Regions from separate parts of the Spirillospora sp. NPDC048819 genome, predicted to be linked through region 3. Evidence: riboswitches for the same ligand, from Rfam matches in the RefSeq annotation. Region 3 holds a riboswitch; each other region holds the start of a gene.

Region 1 (4,272 bases), on a different contig from region 3:
AGTCGCCGTAGTCCAGGGGATACGTCCAGCGGGTCTTCCCCGTCCGGGCGTCCAGGCCGACCAGGGCCTCGGGCGACAGGGCGAGGACGAGGCCGTCCGCCGCGGAGAGCCCGGACCGGCCCGCCGCCCCTGACGTCCAGCGCCGCCCGCCGCCGGCCGCGTTGAGCGCGGTGATCTCCTCGCGGCCGAAGACGACCACCGGGCCGGTGGCCGCCAGTTCCCCGCTCGGGAGCCTGTCGAAGTCGATCTGATGCGTCCACAGGGCCTCGCCCGTCCTGGAGCGGACCGCGCTGATCTGCCTGCCTTCGTTCAGGGTCAGGTACGTCACGTCGCCGCCGGGCACGGCGGAGGAGCCGCCGTCGCGTTTCCACAGCACCTTGCCGGTGCGCGCATCCAGTGCGTGGACGATCCCGGTGCTGTCGTCCCCGTCCCTCTCGATGCCGTTGGTCAGCACCACCCCACCGGCCGCGGCGAGGGTCAGGGAGTCCTCGCTCACGCGGCGCGTCCACAGCGAGCGTCCCTCGGGTGGCGGCCCCTCCGGCGCGCCGGTGCGCCGGGCCCCGGGCTGCCGCGATCCGCCGCTCCGGTCCCGGGTCCGCCGCCACACGAACGTCCCGAGGCCGCCCGCCGTCATGACGCCCGCGCCCACCCCGGCCAGGATCGTCCGGCGGGTGAGGCCCTCCGCCGGGGGCGCCGTGCCCTGGACCGCTTCGTCCGGGTCGTCGGTCGGCATCTGCCCGACCGCGGAGTCCCGGTCCGCCGGATCGTCCGCCGGGGCCCGCGTCAGCGTCTCGGCCTCGGCGGTCCGGCGGCCGATCTCCGCCGCGACCGCCGGCGGCAGCCACCGGGCGCCCAGCAGCGACGGCTCGTCCGCACCCGGCGCCTCCAGCCGTTCCAGCACGCCGGCGGCGGACGGACGCCGCCCGGGGTCGACGTGCAGGCACGCTGCGATCAGGCCGTGCAGCCACGGTTCGCCGATCGCGTCCAGATCCGCCCGCGTCGTCATCGCCCGCAGGTCGCGCGACCGCGCCGGCCCGGACCCGAACGGCTCCGCCCCGGTCGCCGCGTACGCCAGCGTCGCGCCCAGCGAGAACACGTCGGCCGCCGGCCCGACCCTCTCCCCGCGGATCTGCTCGGGAGCCATGAACCCGGGCGTGCCGATGGGCGCGCCCACCCGCGTGATGGCCGTCGCGTCCTCCGGGCGGGCGATCCCGAAGTCGATCACCCGTGGACCGCCGGCGGTCAGCATCACGTTGCCCGGCTTCAGGTCGCGGTGCACCACGCCCGCGCGGTGGATGTCCGCGAGGGCCTCGGCCAGCCCGGCCGCCAGCGGGCGGACGGCGTCCGGCGGCAGCGGGCCGAAGCCGCCGACGGCCTCGCGCAGCGACAGCCCCGGCAGGTAGGCGGTGGCCAGCCACGGCGACGCCGCGTCCGGGTCGGCGTCCAGCACCGGCGCGGTGAACGCCCCCGACACCCGCCGGGCGGCCTCCACCTCGCGGCGGAACCGGGCCGCGTACCGGGGCTCGCCCGCCAGCGACCGCCGGACGACCTTGACCGCGACCGGCCGGCCGGCCCTCGACCGCCCCAGGTAGACGACCCCCATCCCGCCCGCGCCGAGCCTGCCGAGCAGCCGGTAGGGACCCACCCGGTGCGGATCGCCACGCCGAAGCGGCTCCACCCCCCGTCCCCCTCCCGCCGCCGGACTCCCGCGGACCATCGTCCGGGATCATCCACCGGGACCGGTCCCGGCGTGACGGAAGTGTAATCACGGCGTGAGATCCGGTGATCACGGTCGGCCAGACGGGGACGCGGCGGGCGGCGGCCGCGCCGCCCTCCGGCTGCTGGCCCGCGTCCGGTACTCGCCGGCCGACCTCGGCGTCGTTTAGCCGCCGCCGCACACGGCTCGCGGTCGGCGACGTGTCCTTCACCGGGCTTGACCTGGGATGCCGTCGGTTTGTGGCGTGTTTGCATTCTCTTGAGCCTTTGGTACGTTCTGTCCGAATTCGGCGCCCGCCATGCGCCGTGGCCATCGACCAGTCAGTCCGCCTCATCCTCAGCCCACGGCTCAGGGTGAGGGCGGCGACGCCGAGTCCGCGTTCTGCGGAGCCGGGGAACCAGCGCGAGACGTCCGGGCGACCTGCCCGTGCCGTCTCGCAGGGGTGAATCGACGCCTTCCCGTCATGTCCGAGAAGGGTCGTAGGGCGACTTCCACGTCCGAATCCGTCAGCTAACCCGGTAGGCGGTATGGAAGGAGCAACTGCAGTGCTAAGTCGGCACTTCAAGAAGAACGGGTACCACGCGCCGCTGATGGGCGCCGTCCTCGCCGGTTCCCTGGCCGGCACCCTCGCCCTGATGCCGCTGGACGGAGGTTCGGGCGGTTCCGGCGTACCCGCCTCCGCGAAGGTCTCGGCGGACCCCGACGAACGAACGGGCTCCTCCAGGCAGGCGGAGGAAGCGCCGAGCGAACCGCCCGCCGAACCGCCGGCGGACTGCGACCCTTCGGACACCGACCACGGCTACCCCAACGGCCGCGTCCCGGTCGATGAACTCTGCCCTCTGCCCCAGCGGGACGAGTTCCTGCGGGCCGACGCCGCGGTGGCGTTCTACAAGCTCAACGCGGCCTACCAGAAGCACTTCGGTGACGAGATGTGCGTGCGGAGCTCCTACCGCAGCTACGAGAAGCAGGAGCAGCTGTACCGGACCATGCCTTCGGGCATGGCCGCGCGCCCGGGCAACAGCAAGCACGGGATCGGCATCGCCGTCGACCTGTGCGACGGCGTCCAGGACGCCGATTCACCCCAGTTCGAGTGGTTGGAGGACAACTCCGAGAAGTACGGCTGGATCCACCCGGCCTGGGCCTACAGCAACCCGTACGAACCCTGGCACTGGGAGTTCGACGTCGGCCAGGACGACTAAGCGTGCTGCCCTGAGAGGGGCGTGCCCATGGCGCCGGGGCCGGCGGCCAGGTCGGCGAACGGCAGCGGGCAGCCCCGCTCCCCCGCGCAGGTGACGAGGTCGTCGCACCCGGCGTCCAGGGCTCGGCGCAGCGTGTCCGCGATGGTCCGCAGGTCGGCGATCTTGGCCTCGACCTCGGCGAGCTTGGCGCCCGCCCGCGCCTGCAGCCCGGCGTCGGCGCGGCGGTGCCGGTGCGTCCCGGCGTCCAGCAGCTCGGCGACCTCCTCCAGGGTGAACCCGAGCCGCTGCGCGGTCTTGATCACCCGCAGCAGGGTCACCGCCTCCGCCGGATACAACCGGTGCCCGCCCGGCATCCGCCCGGGGTCGGCGAGCAGGCCCCGGCGCTCGTAGTACCGCAGCGTCTGCAGGTTCACGCCGGCCGCCTCGGCGACCTGCCCGCTGCGCAACCCGCCGGACGCGCCGGGCCCGCCCGTGACGGCGGGCCCCGTGACGGCGGGGCGGGCGGGCCCGGTCATCGCCGGCTCCCCGGGCCCGCCAGCCCGGCCGCCCGGGCGGTCAGGGCGTCCAGCACCTCGACGTGCCGGTCCGCGACGCTCACGTCCAGCGTCAGCGCGCCGCCGTCCGCGGTCAGGGTGAAGGTGAAGAACGAGCAGCAGCCGGTCTCACGCATCGCCAGCTCGGCCGCCCGGCCCGCCACGTCCGGCTCGGACCGCAGCACCAGCCGGACGCGTCCCGGCCCCGCGGGCCGCACCTCGGTCACCGCCTCGCCGAACAGCGCGTCGAACTCGGCCTCCCGCAACGGCCGCTCGGCCGTCGGCAGGGTGCACGCCTGCGGCGCCCACCCGGCATCGCCCGGCCCGGGCCGTACCTGTTCCAGTTCCATGCCTCGACGATAAGCCTGTACCCCGGTACCGGATGCAACCCCTCGATCAGCCCGCGGACGTCTGCTCGGCGGGCAGGGGCGAGTACAGGTCGATGCCGTTGCCATCGGGGTCGAGCACGGTGGCGTACCGCATGCCCCAGAAGGCGTCCCACGGCTCCTGGACGGCCGTGTACCCGGCGTCGGCGAGTTCGGCGTACTTGGCGTCGACGTCGGCCGGGGCGCCGAACTCGAAGGCCAGGAAGTTGCGCGGGTCGCCGGAGGGGCGGCTCCATCCGGAGGCCTGGGCGGAGGCGCGGAACTTCTCGGTGTCCAGCATCAGGTGAAGTCCGCCCGGCAGGTCGCAGGCGGCGTGGTCGGGGTAGGCCTCGTCGATGGTGAACGTCAGGCCCAGCCGGGCGTAGAAGGCGATCGTGGCCTGGATGTCGGACACCACGATGTCGATGGTGTTGAGGGTCGGGTTCATGGCCCGCTCC
Region 2 (4,272 bases), on a different contig from region 3:
TCTGGGCACGCAATGCACTGAACCGGCGCTTGACGGGCCGGATCCGGCCGCCTAGCGTTCCGAGCCGAAGCGTAGCTTGAAACGATTCACGATCTTCGTCCGCGACGGGATCTGGCGAGTCCAACGAGAAGGGGCGGGTGCGGATGGCTGGCGATCTCATCCCGTCCCCCTCGGCTGGCCAACGAGTGAATCGTCACCCGGAGTTCCCCCGAACGACCCCGCAATCGGCCAGGCGGCCACCTCCGGCCAAGCTCGTGAGACAGCAAAGGAACCCGATGATCTAAGTCCGGAAGGCTCCGGACCCGGCAACCCAACGCGCGTACAGATCGAGGCCCAACCCGTGCCTGTGCAGCGGACGGCTGCATCCCCGCGGTCATCACCACGGACGAGGGAGGACGGAGTGGAAACAGCCACACTCGCACGTCGTGGCACCGACGATTTCGGGCTGAGCGAGGAGGAGATCCGGCTGCTCGCCCAGATCGCCAGTGGTGTCACCGCCGATGTGGCGGCACGCAAGCTGGAACTGAGCGCACGGACCTTGCGGCGCCGGTTGCGGACGATCTGCGACCGGCTGGAGGTCAACACCCCTATCGAGGCCGTGGTGTGGGCGGCCCGAAGGCAGCTCATCTAGCCGAATCACCCCCCGACGCTCGCCAGGGGACGGCGAGCGTCACCAGGAATCCAGGTGGCGAACACATCCGAACCCCGTCCGACCCCGCAGCGGCGGCGCCGGCGTCCTGACAGGTAGGTCCCTGGCAGGGGGCGTCGCCGCGGACGGTGTTCAGAAGCCCGCCCGCGGATTCCTTCAGCCCGCCCACACGGGCGGATGAAGACGGCGCGGATGGATACAGCAGGGGACCGGGGTCAGGCGACTCGGACGGCGCCCGCGTAGGGGCGTCCGGCCATCGGGGCGATCCTCACGACGTCACCGGTGCGAGGTGCGTGCAGCATCTTGCCGGCACCGACGTAGATGCCCATGTGGTGGAGGTCGGAGTAGAAGAACACGAGGTCGCCCGGCTGGAGCTGGCTCCGCGACACGTGGGTGCCCGCGTTCCACTGGCTGCCGGTGTAGTGCGGCAGGTTGATGCCGACCTGCTTGTAGGCCCACATCGTCAGGCCGGAACAGTCGAAGCTGCTCGGCCCGGAGGCGCCCCACACGTACGGGCGGCCGATTTTGCTCATCGCGTGCCGCAGCGCCTGCGCGGCCTTGCCGGTGCCGATGACGGGGAGCTTGGCGAGCTGCGTAGGGTCCTTCTCGACGAGCTTGCCGCGGACCTTCTCGTAGGTATCGGTGACCTTCTTGCGCTGCGATTCGAGCTGCGCCCGCAGCTCCTTGACCTGCTTGGCGCGGGCCTCGGCGGACTTGCGGGCGCGCTGGGCGGCCTGCATGGCCTGCATCAGCCCGAGGACCCTGGTGCTGTCCTGCTTGGCGAAGTAGTGGAGGGTGGCGGCCTGGTCGAGGACGGCCTGCGGGTCCTGGGAGGCGATGAACGAGACCGCCGGGTCGGTGCCGCCCTGCATGTAGCTGGTGGCGGCCAGGGTGCTGACCTTCTCGCGGACGATCTGCAGCGACTTCTGCTGGCGCTCGGCATTGCCGGCGGCGACCTTGGCGGCGCGCTCGGACTGCGCGAGCTTCACCTTCAGGCCGTTGTACTGCTCGGTGAGCTTCTCCAGCTCGTCGGCGAGCTTGAGGGCCTTGGACCGCAGTTCCTTCGTGGACGGCCCGGGATCGGCGTGGGCCGCGGGTACGGCGTGAGGGGCGACCGAAACGGCGACGAGCGCGCCGGCGACCGTCAGCGCTCTGGCGCGGAGGCGGACCCTGCCGCGGAATCGGGCGGTCCGGCCCGGGGGCGTGTACGGGGAGCGTGAACGCGCCGATGGTGAAAAGGGAGCGGGGCGCAATGGCTCCACGAATTCTCCTCTCCTCGTCCGCCTACCGAGTTAGCTGACGGGTTGGGGCAGGAGCAGCCCGTCCGCTGATTCGCACGGAGCGATTCCGTGCCGACCAGCGGATTCACCCCTCACGGTGCGGGACGAGGGGCGATCCCCCCGGACGCTCCGAAAGTGGGTCCCCGGCTCCTCGGGGCGTTGGTTGCGGCCCGGGGACTCGGCGGTTCGGCCTCAGTCCTGCAGATGGCCGACGTCAGCGCAGGACACTAACGGAACCCGCATTGGATGCCAACCAGAACAAGCGAAATCGCAGGTGGCCACGGGCCGCCCGGTGGGGAGGAAACGGCGTTCGATAATCTCGCCTGTTTGTGGAGGTCGTGATCCGTCGTGCCCGTACCGCCGACGTCCAGGAGATCAGCGGGCTGGTCGACCTGTACGCCGCGTCGGGGCGACGCATGCTGAAGAAGACCACGGTGAAGCTGTACGAGGACGTCCAGGAGTTCTGGGTCGCCGAGGACGTCCGGCGCGGGGCGCCGGGACCGGTCATCGGCTGCGGGGCCCTGCACGTGATGTGGGAGGACCTGGCGGAGGTCCGCTCCGTCGCCGTGGACAAGGGGTACGGCGGACGCGGAATCGGGCACCGCATCGTCACCCGCCTCCTGGAGACCGCACGGGAACTCGGCGTACGGAGGGTGTTCTGTCTTACCTTCGAAGTGGAGTTCTTCGCCCGCCACGGCTTCCAGCAGATCCTTGGGACTCCGGTGGCGCCAGAGGTGTACGAGGAGCTTCTCCGCTCTTACGACGAAGGCGTGGCAGAGTTCTTGAACCTCGATCGGGTCAAGCCCAATACGTTGGGCAACACCCGGATGTTGCTTCGCCTGGAGGACTGACCCAATGAGCGATTCCCCCAACCGCGGGCGGCGCCACCAGCCGCCGCAGGGGCAGGGTTCCTACGGACCGCCGCCCCCGTACCAAGGTCCCCAGTGGCAGCAACCGCAGCAGCCGCAGCAACAGCCCCGGCAACAGCAGCCCGCGCAGCAGCAATGGCAGCAGCCCCAGCAACCGCAGCAGCCCCCGCAGCAGTGGGGCCAGGAGCCGGCCTACAACGAGACGTACGAGGCGTCCTACGACCAGTACGGCGGGGCCCAGGGCGGCGAAATGGCCCTGGCGCCCATCATGCGGCGGGCGGGCGCCCGGCTCATCGACAACGCGCTCGTGGCGGTCTTCGGGTTCGCGCTCGTCCTCCCGGTGACCATCGGTGCGTTCGGCCTGGGCAGGCCAGGCAGCGACACCGAGGACGAGGGGGGTGTGTGGAACTGGCCCATCATCTTCACCCTCTTCTGCGTCCTGTCAGTGCTGCCGTTCCTCTACGAGGCCGTCCAGCTGGCGATGTCGGGACGGACGCTCGGCAAGCGGGTCATGGGCCTGGGCATCGTCCAGGCGCGTCCTGCGGGTCAACCGCTGACCATGACGCAGGCCATATGGCGCTCTGGGATCACTCACGTGGCGTACCAGATCGGCGTTTTCTTCTTCCTCGTCCTGGCGGTGATGGTGTGGGACTACGCCGCGTACGGGATGGTGCTCGTCTGGGCGGGTGCGCTGATGGCCTACCTGTGGGCGATCTGGGACCAGCCGCTGCATCAGGCACTGCACGACCGCTTCGCCGGCACGCTCGTCATCGATGAGCGGGTCGGATACGACGAGTACCACGAGTACCACGAGTACGACGAGTACGCGGAGTAAGCCGCGATGGCGGCATCGCTCGCCGAGCCGGGGCAGCGACTCCTGGCGCGCATCGTCGACACGCTCATCGTCGGCGTGCCCGTCATCGTCGTCGTCCGGGAACTGGTGTCCGGGCACACGGTGGACGTCGTCGCTCCGCCCGTCGTGGCCGGATTCATGCTGCTGTACGAGTCGATCCAGCTCGCTCTGTGGGGACGGACGCTCGGCAAGCGCCTGGCCGGCATAGAGGTGGTCCTGGCCGTCCCGGGCGAACAGGACCCCACCGGCAACGGTGGCGAGAGCGCCCGTTTGGGCGTTCTGCGTGCCGTTTTGCGTGCCGCGGTCTATTCGCTGCCGATCGCGGCACGCCCGATTCCCGTGCTCGGGCTACTGGCGGGCGTCTTCTGGGTGGCGAACGCGGGCCTGCTGTACGAGGGTGTGCGGCGCCAAGCCCTCCATGACAGGCTCGCAGGGACGCTCGTGGTAAATCGTGCGCTTCCCGATTCTTCGGCCTCCTGAGGCTCTCTCAGGCGCCTTCGGCGGTACTCGGGGTCACTGATCCCCGGCGCTCTCGGCCCGCGGTCCCGGCGGGCCGAGAGCGTTCGTGCGTCCGGGGCGGGCTTACGCGGAGATGCCCGCTCTGTTTCGGACGCCCCGCGC
Region 3 (4,272 bases):
TCCCGCCGCCTGGCGGCCGTCGCGTGCCTGACGCTGACGGTCTCCCTCGCGTCTCCCCCGGTGGTGGCGCACGCCGACCCCGAGCCGACCAGGGCACAGGTCCAGAAGAAGCTCGACAAGCTCGCCGAGCAGATGGACCAGAAGGTCGAGAAGTTCAACCAGCTCAACGAGAAGCTCAAGATCGCCAAGAAGAAGTACCAGGTCGCGAGCAAGTCGAGCAAGCAGGAGCAGGCCGCCTTCGAGGAGCAGCGCTCCAAGATCGCCCAGATGGCCGCCGCCGCCTACAAGAACGGCGACACGACCAACGTCACCGGCTTCGTCGGCACCGGCGACCCGCAGGCGATCCTGGACCAGGCCGCCGTCTTCTCGCACCTGTCGCAGGAGCGCAGCTCCCAGCTCAGCCAGTTCCTGGCGACCGCCCAGCGGCTCCGCCGCGAGGAGGCGCAGGCCAAGGCCGCCTACGAGGAGGTCAACGCCAAGACCACGGAGCTGAAGGAGCAGAAGAAGAAGCTCGACAAGGAGGTCGCCAAGCAGAAGGCCCTGCTGCGGCGGCTCGGCGGCGGAACCTCGTCCGGCGGCTCGGGCGGCGTCGGCGGCACCTACAACGGCCCGGCCAGCGGCCCGGCCCGCGCGGCGCTCGACTTCGCCTACGCGCAGCTCGGCAAGCCGTACTCCTACGGCGCCGAAGGCCCGAACTCCTACGACTGCTCCGGCCTGACGATGAAGGCGTGGGCCGCGGCGGGCGTCGGCATCACCCGCACCACCAACTCCCAGTACGCCGCCACCAAGCGGGTGGCCAAGAGCAACCTGCAGCCCGGCGACCTGGTGTTCTTCAGCGGCCTCGGCCACGTCGGCCTGTACGTGGGCGGCGGCAAGATGATCCACGCCCCCCGCACGGGGAAGAACGTGGAGGTCGTGAGCATCACCTCGGGCTACTACCTGAGCAATTACTACGGCGCGGGGCGCCCCTGACGCCCCGCCCCGGAGCGCCCGCGACGGGCGTGACGGAGCTCTTCTCGACAACGGACCAGGCTTGACCTGGTCCGTTGTTGATTTTGGGGGGGTTTGCCATCTGTTGGGGCTTTGGTACGTTGTCACCACTCACGACGCCCTCCAGACGCCGTGACCCCGAGGCGCCCACCAGGCGCAACGGCCCCACGCGGCACATCCAGCTGCCGCGTGACGGCGGCGCGAGCCACGTGCCGCTCCCCCCGGCGGCACGATCCACGCGCCGCCGCCGGCACCCGAAGGGTGCCGCAGACGGTCTCACAGCAGACCCGGCCGGTCCGGCCCCACCGTGCGCACGCCCGCAGCGTGCATGGCGCTGAGAGCGCTGCCACGGCGGATTCCACGGGCCAGGCCCAGGACGGTCCCCGCAAACGGGCCGCCGTCCGCACGCACAACATCAGGCGCCGCTCTTTCGCACGCGGGAGACAGGTCCCGCGCTCGGGCCCCATCACGCCCCCAGGATCGCAGCGGCAGCGCCGAATCCGCCGACGCGCGGAACCGGGGACCCACATCCGCCGGAGTCCAGGGACCGTCCCTGGACGGGCATTCCGGCACCCGGGGTGAATCGGTGCGTCTCTCGCCACCGAACGGTGAGAGCCCGCCGTAGGGCCACTTCCACGCCCGAACCCGTCAGCTAACCCGGTAGGCGTCTGGAAGAAGAAGGAGTGAAACCCGCAGCGTTACCTGGGCGTGGCCGCCCGAGTGCGGCCACGCCCTGCTCTCCCCTTCACTCCGTGCGGGCGCCCCCGCCCGGCGGAGCCCCCCATCCGAACCGGCGCGCCCGCCCCCGGGCCGCCACCGCCGAGTCCGCGGTTCACCCTGCCCAGACGCGCGGGGAACGCGGAGCCGGGGACCCACTGTGTCCTTTCGGGGTGAATCGGCCTGCCCAGCAGGCCGTAGGGCGGCTTCCACGCCCGAACCCGTCAGCTAACCCGGTAGGCGGCATGGAAGTCAGGAGATCCCCCGTGCCAGGCACGCATCGCAGAAAGTCACCGGGCAAGCACCGCAAACCCGGCACCTTCGCCATCACCTGGCGGACGACCGGCGGCGTGATCGTCGGCGCCGCCGTACTCGGCACCGCCGCCGCCACCGCGCAGGCGTCGGTCCTGCCGTTCGCCGCCGCTCCCACCCACGCCACCGCCGCCGGCCCGGCCGCCGGCGAGGACTCGGGCAAGTCCGGGTCCGGTTCCAAGTCCTCGTCCAAGGACAGGTCCGACTCCAAGGACGAGAAGCGGAACAAGTCCGGCAAGGGCGGCGAGGAAGGCGAGCGCCCCGAAAAGAACGAGCCGAAGCCCGACGCTCCCAAGAAGCCGTCCGAGGAGTCGCGGCCCACCGCCGACGAGGCCATCAAGCTCGCCAAATCGCAGGTCGGCATCACCGAGGACGGCAGCGGCGAGACCAAGTTCAACAAGTGGTACGTCGAATCCACCCGGGCCGAGGAGACCGTCGCACGCGACGGCGGCTCCGTTCAGGCGTACGACGACGCCGCATGGTGCGACATGTTCATCTCATGGATCGGCGAGCAGATCGGCCTCAGCGATCAGTTCGGCAGCGACGCCTGGACCGTCGCCCACGCCGAGTGGTTCCGGGACCAGGGGCGCTGGGGCAGCGAGCCCAAGCCAGGCGCGATCGTCTTCTACGCCTGGAACGGCGGCAAGGACATCAGCGACATCGTCCACGTCGGCATGGTGACCAAGAAGATCGACGACGGCACCATCGAGGCGGTCGAAGGGAACACCGACAACGCCGTCCGGGTCAGGGAACGCTCGACCGGCACCGTCGTCGGCTACGGCTACCCCGAGTACAAGTCCTGACGTCCCTCCTCCTCCGCCGGCTGCATAGGATCACGCGCATGGAGGACGGTCCCGGGCAGGCCGGACACGGCGGCCCCGTCACGCGCCGCAGGGCACTCGCCCTGGGCGCGGGCGGGGCCGCCGTGCTGCTGGGCGCCGGCGCGGGGCTCCTCGGCACGCGTTCCGGCGACGACGGGACGCCGGACGCCCGCGCGACCCCACCGGCCGACGCGGCGCAGGCCGCCGGATCGTTCAGCCCCGCTGACGCCGTCACCGTCCTCGCCAACCGCGCTCGGGCGGTGCGGAACGGAGACCGGACCGCCTTCCTCGCGACGGTCGCCACCGCGCCCGCCGCGTTCCAGGACGTCCAGTCCCGCCTGTACGGCAATCTCCGCAAGCTCCCGCTGGACGGCTGGGAGGAACGTGCCATCGCCACCCAGACGATGGACGAGAAGAAAGGTGTCGCGGTCATCCGCATGGAGGTGCGCTCCAGGTTGCGGGGGTTCGACCGGGGCGATGTCGTCCGCACCCGCTACCTGACGCTCGCCCTTAGCTCCGGCAGCTGGACGATCGTCGGCGACGGGTCCGCCCGCGGATTCGAGGACGACGCCGCCATCTGGGACGGCGGCCCCCTGACGGTGGTCAGGGGCCGCGCGAGCCTCGTCATCGGCGACCCCACGACCACCGGGGCCCCCGGCCTGGAAGAGATCGCGAAGCGCCTGGACGCGGCCGTCCCCGTCGTCACCGGCGTCGTCGGCCGGGGTTGGGCGCGGCGGGTCGTCGCGCTCGTGCCCGCCGACGCGGCCCTCGCCTCCGCGCTCGCCGGTCCGGATCAGAGCCTCGGCGACATCGCCGCCCTCGCCACCGTCACGCCGTCCGCGGACGGCGGCCGCGGCCAGGACCGTGTCGTCATCTCCCCCGGCACCTTCGGCCGCCTCAACGAACTCGGACGCGACGTCGTCCTGACCCACGAGCTGACCCATGTCGCCACCGGCGGCGCCCGCGACCGCACGACCCCGCTGTGGCTGATCGAGGGCTTCGCGGACTATGTCGGCTACCTCCGGGCCGATGTCGGCGTCCGGTCGGCGGCCGGCGAACTGCGCCTCGAAGTGGCCGCGGGACGGGTCCCCTCCGGGCTGCCCGCCGCGGACGCGTTCTCCGGCGGCTCCGCACGCCTCTCACAGTCCTACCAGGAGGCCTGGCTCGCCTGCCGTATGATCGCCGGCCGGTACGGTGAGGCGACGCTCGTGCGGCTCTACCGGACCGCCGGGCGCGTCCCGGAGGCCACCGCCCTGCGCGACGTGCTGGGACTCACCCGGGACCGCTTCACCGCCCTATGGCGCGACTACCTGAAGAGGGAGCTCACATGAGCGAGGCGGAGGCCGGCGCGAAGCCGGCCGAGCCCGGCGCCCGCCGGGACGGTGAGGCCGGTGGCATGCGGCGGCCCCGGGTCGCCGCCGCCGTCGCCGCC
Region 4 (4,272 bases), on a different contig from region 3:
GGCCCTGCAGCATCTGATCTGGCTCGCCCGGGACCTGGACATGGAGCTGTCCGAGGCGGCGTCCCTGCTGGTGAAGGACGGCGGCGCCGGGCAGGTGGGGGCCGTGTTGGCCGGACGCCGCGCGCCTCGCGCCGAGGGAGGCACGGCGGAGCGGCAGGCGGTGCTGTCGGAGGCCGAGGAGGTCCTGCGCCGGGTGACGGCCGAGGACACCGCGGGAGACGCCGAGATGCTCGCCGGGGTGCCGGACGATCCGATGGCGCGGGCGGTGCTGGACGCGACGCTCGACTCGTCGGCCCATCTGATCCCGGTCAGGGGGGCGGACGGCAATGTGACGGACTTCCTCTTCGCCGACCTCAACGGCGTCGCCCGGGACATGTTCGGGCGCGGCAGGGAGGAGTTGCAGGGGCTGCGGCTGCTGCAGACGGAGCCGGGCGCGGTGCTGAGCGGGCTCTTCGACGATTACGTGGAGGTGCTGGAGTCCGGCAATCGATTGGAACGTTCCTCTTTCCTTTACTCCACCGCCCAGGGCGGCCTGTCCCGCTCGTCCCGGGTGAGCGTGCGGTGCGTCCGGGTGCCGACCGGCCTCTGCACGACGTGGCGGTACCACTACGCCGAGGACCGGACGGTGCGGCGGCTGGAGCGGGTCGAGCGGCTCGCCCTGATGGGGTTCGGCGAGTGGGACCTGGCGACCGGGGACGCGGACTGGACGCCGCAGATGCTCGCCAATTACGGGCTCACCTCCGACCAGGTTCCGCCGATGCCGCAGGATCTTCCGAAGGTCGTGGCGGAGGACGATCTCCCGCTGGTCGAGGAGGCCGTGCAGACGATGTTCTCGCGGCGGGAGCCGGTGGAGGCCGAGCACCGTGTGATCGGCCAGGACGGGACGCCGCGGCACCTGTGGATCTTCGCCGAGCCGGTACTGGGCGACTCCGGGCTGCCGGTCTCGATCAACATCGTCTCGCAGGACATCACGCGGCGGCGCGGGGTGGAGCGGGCGCTGGCGGAGACGCGGCGGCAGATGCTGAAGCAGCAGGAGCGGATGGCGCAGGAGCGGCGGGTGGCGGTGACGCTGCGCCGTGCGATCCTGCCGGACGAGGACGAGTCGGAGCGGCTGCCCGGCCTGGTCAGCTCGATCCGGAGCCTGGCGGCGGAGAGCACCGCCCGCATCGGCGGGGACTGGTACGCGACCCGCGTGCTGCCGGACGGGCGGGCGTTGTTCGCCATCGGCGACGCGGCCGGGCACGGGCTGCCCGCGGCCGCGGCGATGGCGCGCAGCCGTAACGGGCTGCTGGGCCTCGCCTGCACGGGGGAGCCGGCGGGACGGCTGGTGGGGTGGCTGAACGAGCTGGTGAGCACCATGGATCCGCCGGCGACGGGGACCGCCGTCGTCGGCCATTTCGACCCGGCGCGCCGCGTCATGGAGTGGACGTGCGCGGGGCATCCGCCGCCGATCCTGATCCGGGACGGGCGGGCGGCGCCGCTGGAGGTCTTCCGCGACCCGATGCTCGGCGCGATGCCGGGCTGGGAGTACACGATGATGACCACCCGCCTCGACCCCGGCGACATGCTCTTCCTCTACACCGACGGCCTGGTGGAGCGCAGGGACGCGGATCTGGACGAGCGGATCGCCCGCCTCACCGACATCCTGCGGGACTGCTCGTCGCGGCCGGAGACGGTGCTGGACGAGGTGCTGGCGCGGATGGAGCATGACCGGGCGGCGGACGACACCACCCTCTTCGCACTGCGCGTGGAGTGACGAGAACCATCTTTGACCTGCGAAAATATCATCGTGTGACTTAGGTCTCCCGTGAGGGGGCCGTGACCGGCCGGCATGTGGCGCGACGCCGTGTGCCGGCCGTCGCCGTCCGCGGGTTCTTTACCTTTTCCCTGGTGGGCGGGAGCCCCCTGTGGAAAGGGGCTGAGGGGCTGTCGCCGAATGATCGGGAAGACATCCGGCCCTGACACTGTTGGTGGTGTCTTGGAAGGCCTTTGAGCAGGCAAGACGGAGTTTTGTCGGTGATTTGCTTTCCTTGAGAAGGTTGGTACCTTCGATTCGAATCCCGCAACGCACCCCATGCGTTGCCACCGGCCGTTCCATGTACACGGCCGAGGATCGCGGAGCGGAACCCGCACGCGATGCGCGCCACAGATGCGCGCCACCTCATCGAGATCAGTCGCTGAGATCAATCCGAAAATCCAGCACCGCTTCCGCGGTGCGAGGCCGAGTCCGTCCCGGTCCACTCGACCGGTACGGAGCCGGGGACCCAGGTTCCAGGGGTGAATCGGCGCGCCCGAGAGTCGCGCCGTAGGGCTACTTCCATGCCCGAATCCGTCAGCTAACCCGGTAGGCGTCATGGGAGACAAGGAGATTCCCTGCATGACCGGTCGCTTTGATCGACTTTCCCTGAACAACATCACGGCCACCCTGAACGGGTTCACGGCCGAGGACAAGGCCGTCGGCGTCGCCGTCAGCGCGGTGCTCGCCGGAGCCGTCGGGCTCGCGGTCTTCAACCCCCTCACCGGTGACGCGGTGGCCGAGACCCCCGCCCAGGCGGCGGCCGCCGTCGCCGAACAGGGCACCGTCTCGTCGAACGAGTCCGCCGAGCGCTCCGCCGCCGACTACCTCGAGGCGGGCTACAAGGTTCCGCCGCGCGCGGTGAAGGCCTCCGAGGTGCTCGACCTGGCCGAGGAGCAGGTCGGCATCAGCGAGGGCCGGGACAGCCAGACCAAGTTCCACGAGTGGTACGTCTCGACCCCGCACGCCAAGGCCACCGCCCAGCGCGACGGCGGCTTCTCGGTCGACGCCTACAACGGCGCTCAGTGGTGCGACATGTTCGTCTCGTGGCTCGGCGCCCAGACCGGCGTCAAGAACATGGGCTGGGACGCCTACACCGTCCAGCACGCCTCCTGGTTCGAGGACACCGGCCGCTGGGGCAAGAAGGCCAAGCCCGGCTCGGTCGTGTTCTTCGACTGGGACAAGGGCTCCAGCATCAGTGCCATCGACCACGTGGGCATCGTCGTCAAGGACAACGGCGACGGCACCGTCAGCACCATCGAGGGCAACACCAACAACGCGGTGCAGAAGAAGGTCCGCGACAAGTCCCTGATCGTGGGGTACGGCTACCCCGACTACGCGGCCTGATCCATCCCGAGACCCGCGATCGGCGCACTCGCGCGCCGATGATCAGAAGGCGCCCGGCATCCCGCCGGGCGCCTTCTGGCGTTCGTGGCCGATCTGCCCCATGTCTCCGCCGAAGGCGGGTAATACCAACCGTTGACAGGCTTTGATCGCCCTTGGACCTTAGCGCGGCGTTCCTGGAAAGGAATCCTGCACGCGCGTCCGTTCGGCGCATGGAAGGGAGGACCCGAGAGCAGAAGGCCGGATCGGACGCCACTGCCGGAGGCCTGGGGGCGTCCCCCGGAACTCCAAGCCGTGAAGAGGAAGCCCATGCGCCCGGATGTCAGTGTAGTGGTGATCGCCTACAACGACGCGCGGAGGCTGCCGCGGGCCGCCGCGTCGTCACTGGGGCAGTCGCTGGGGTCCGTCGAGACGGTCATCGTCGACGACGCGAGCACCGACGGCACCGCGGAGGCCGCCGACCGGCTCGCCGCCGCGCATCCGGGGCGGGTCAGGGCCGTCCACCTGCCGTCGAACTCCGGGGGCTGCGGCCGCCCGCGCAACACCGGCATCGAGGCCTCAACCGGCCGGTACGTGATGTTCCTCGACAGCGACGACCTCCTGGACCGGCACGCCTGCCTCAACCTGCTCGGCACTGCCGAGGACACCGGCGCCGACATCGTGTCGGGCCGGTGCGACCGGGTCCTCCTCGACCGGCCGCGGGACGCGAAGGGACGCGTCCGCCCCTGGTATCCCCGGCTTTACGAGCGGCGGGCCGTGTACGGGTCGCTGAGCGAGAATCCCGATCTCCTCTACGACACGCTGTCGACCAACAAGGCCTACCGCCGGGGCTTCCTGGAGGAGCAGGGGCTGCGGTTCGTCGAGGAGCTGTACTACGAGGACCTGCTGTTCACCGCCGAGGCGTACCTGGCGGCGGGCTGTACCGCGCTGATCCCGCACCGGGTCTACACCTGGCTGGTCCGGGAGCCGGCGGCGGCGCCGTCCATCTCCAACAGGCGCGCCGAGCTGGCCAACTTCGCCGACCGGCTGGAGATCCACCGGCGCATCGACATGCTGTTCGCGCTGCGCGGCGCCCACGATCTCCGGCGGGCCAAGGACGTCAAGTTCATCAACCACGACCTGCTGCTCTACAT

What was found. Region 3 has a riboswitch for cyclic di-AMP ahead of AB0C35_RS03755 (CHAP domain-containing protein). Riboswitches for the same ligand answer to the same signal wherever they lie in the genome.
Region 1: it holds a riboswitch for cyclic di-AMP, as region 3 does, so the genes downstream of both, AB0C35_RS35650 (M15 family metallopeptidase) here and AB0C35_RS03755 (CHAP domain-containing protein) in region 3, are expected to answer to the same signal.
Region 2: it holds a riboswitch for cyclic di-AMP, as region 3 does, so the genes downstream of both, AB0C35_RS01605 (NlpC/P60 family protein) here and AB0C35_RS03755 (CHAP domain-containing protein) in region 3, are expected to answer to the same signal.
Region 4: it holds a riboswitch for cyclic di-AMP, as region 3 does, so the genes downstream of both, AB0C35_RS26440 (CHAP domain-containing protein) here and AB0C35_RS03755 (CHAP domain-containing protein) in region 3, are expected to answer to the same signal.

The regions. Positions count from the first base shown of each region.
Region 1 covers NZ_JBEZGN010000036.1:57,700-61,971, forward strand. The annotation lists gene AB0C35_RS35645 (PQQ-binding-like beta-propeller repeat protein) at 1-1,678, opposite strand, end outside; cyclic di-AMP (ydaO/yuaA leader) riboswitch at 2,074-2,257, shown strand; gene AB0C35_RS35650 (M15 family metallopeptidase) at 2,263-2,916, shown strand; gene AB0C35_RS35655 (MerR family transcriptional regulator) at 2,913-3,431, opposite strand; gene AB0C35_RS35660 (hypothetical protein) at 3,428-3,799, opposite strand; gene AB0C35_RS35665 (VOC family protein) at 3,846-4,262, opposite strand.
Region 2 covers NZ_JBEZGN010000001.1:314,355-318,626, reverse strand. The annotation lists gene AB0C35_RS01610 (LuxR C-terminal-related transcriptional regulator) at 401-631, shown strand; gene AB0C35_RS01605 (NlpC/P60 family protein) at 865-1,911, opposite strand; cyclic di-AMP (ydaO/yuaA leader) riboswitch at 1,915-2,123, opposite strand; gene AB0C35_RS01600 (amino-acid N-acetyltransferase) at 2,259-2,780, shown strand; gene AB0C35_RS01595 (RDD family protein) at 2,785-3,633, shown strand; gene AB0C35_RS01590 (RDD family protein) at 3,640-4,131, shown strand.
Region 3 covers NZ_JBEZGN010000002.1:144,346-148,617, forward strand. The annotation lists gene AB0C35_RS03750 (NlpC/P60 family protein) at 1-972, shown strand, start outside; cyclic di-AMP (ydaO/yuaA leader) riboswitch at 1,473-1,672, shown strand; cyclic di-AMP (ydaO/yuaA leader) riboswitch at 1,798-1,965, shown strand; gene AB0C35_RS03755 (CHAP domain-containing protein) at 1,974-2,822, shown strand; gene AB0C35_RS03760 (hypothetical protein) at 2,861-4,171, shown strand; gene AB0C35_RS03765 (M48 family metallopeptidase) at 4,168-4,272, shown strand, end outside.
Region 4 covers NZ_JBEZGN010000021.1:139,352-143,623, forward strand. The annotation lists gene AB0C35_RS26435 (SpoIIE family protein phosphatase) at 1-1,756, shown strand, start outside; cyclic di-AMP (ydaO/yuaA leader) riboswitch at 2,210-2,367, shown strand; gene AB0C35_RS26440 (CHAP domain-containing protein) at 2,378-3,142, shown strand; gene AB0C35_RS26445 (CDP-glycerol glycerophosphotransferase family protein) at 3,449-4,272, shown strand, end outside.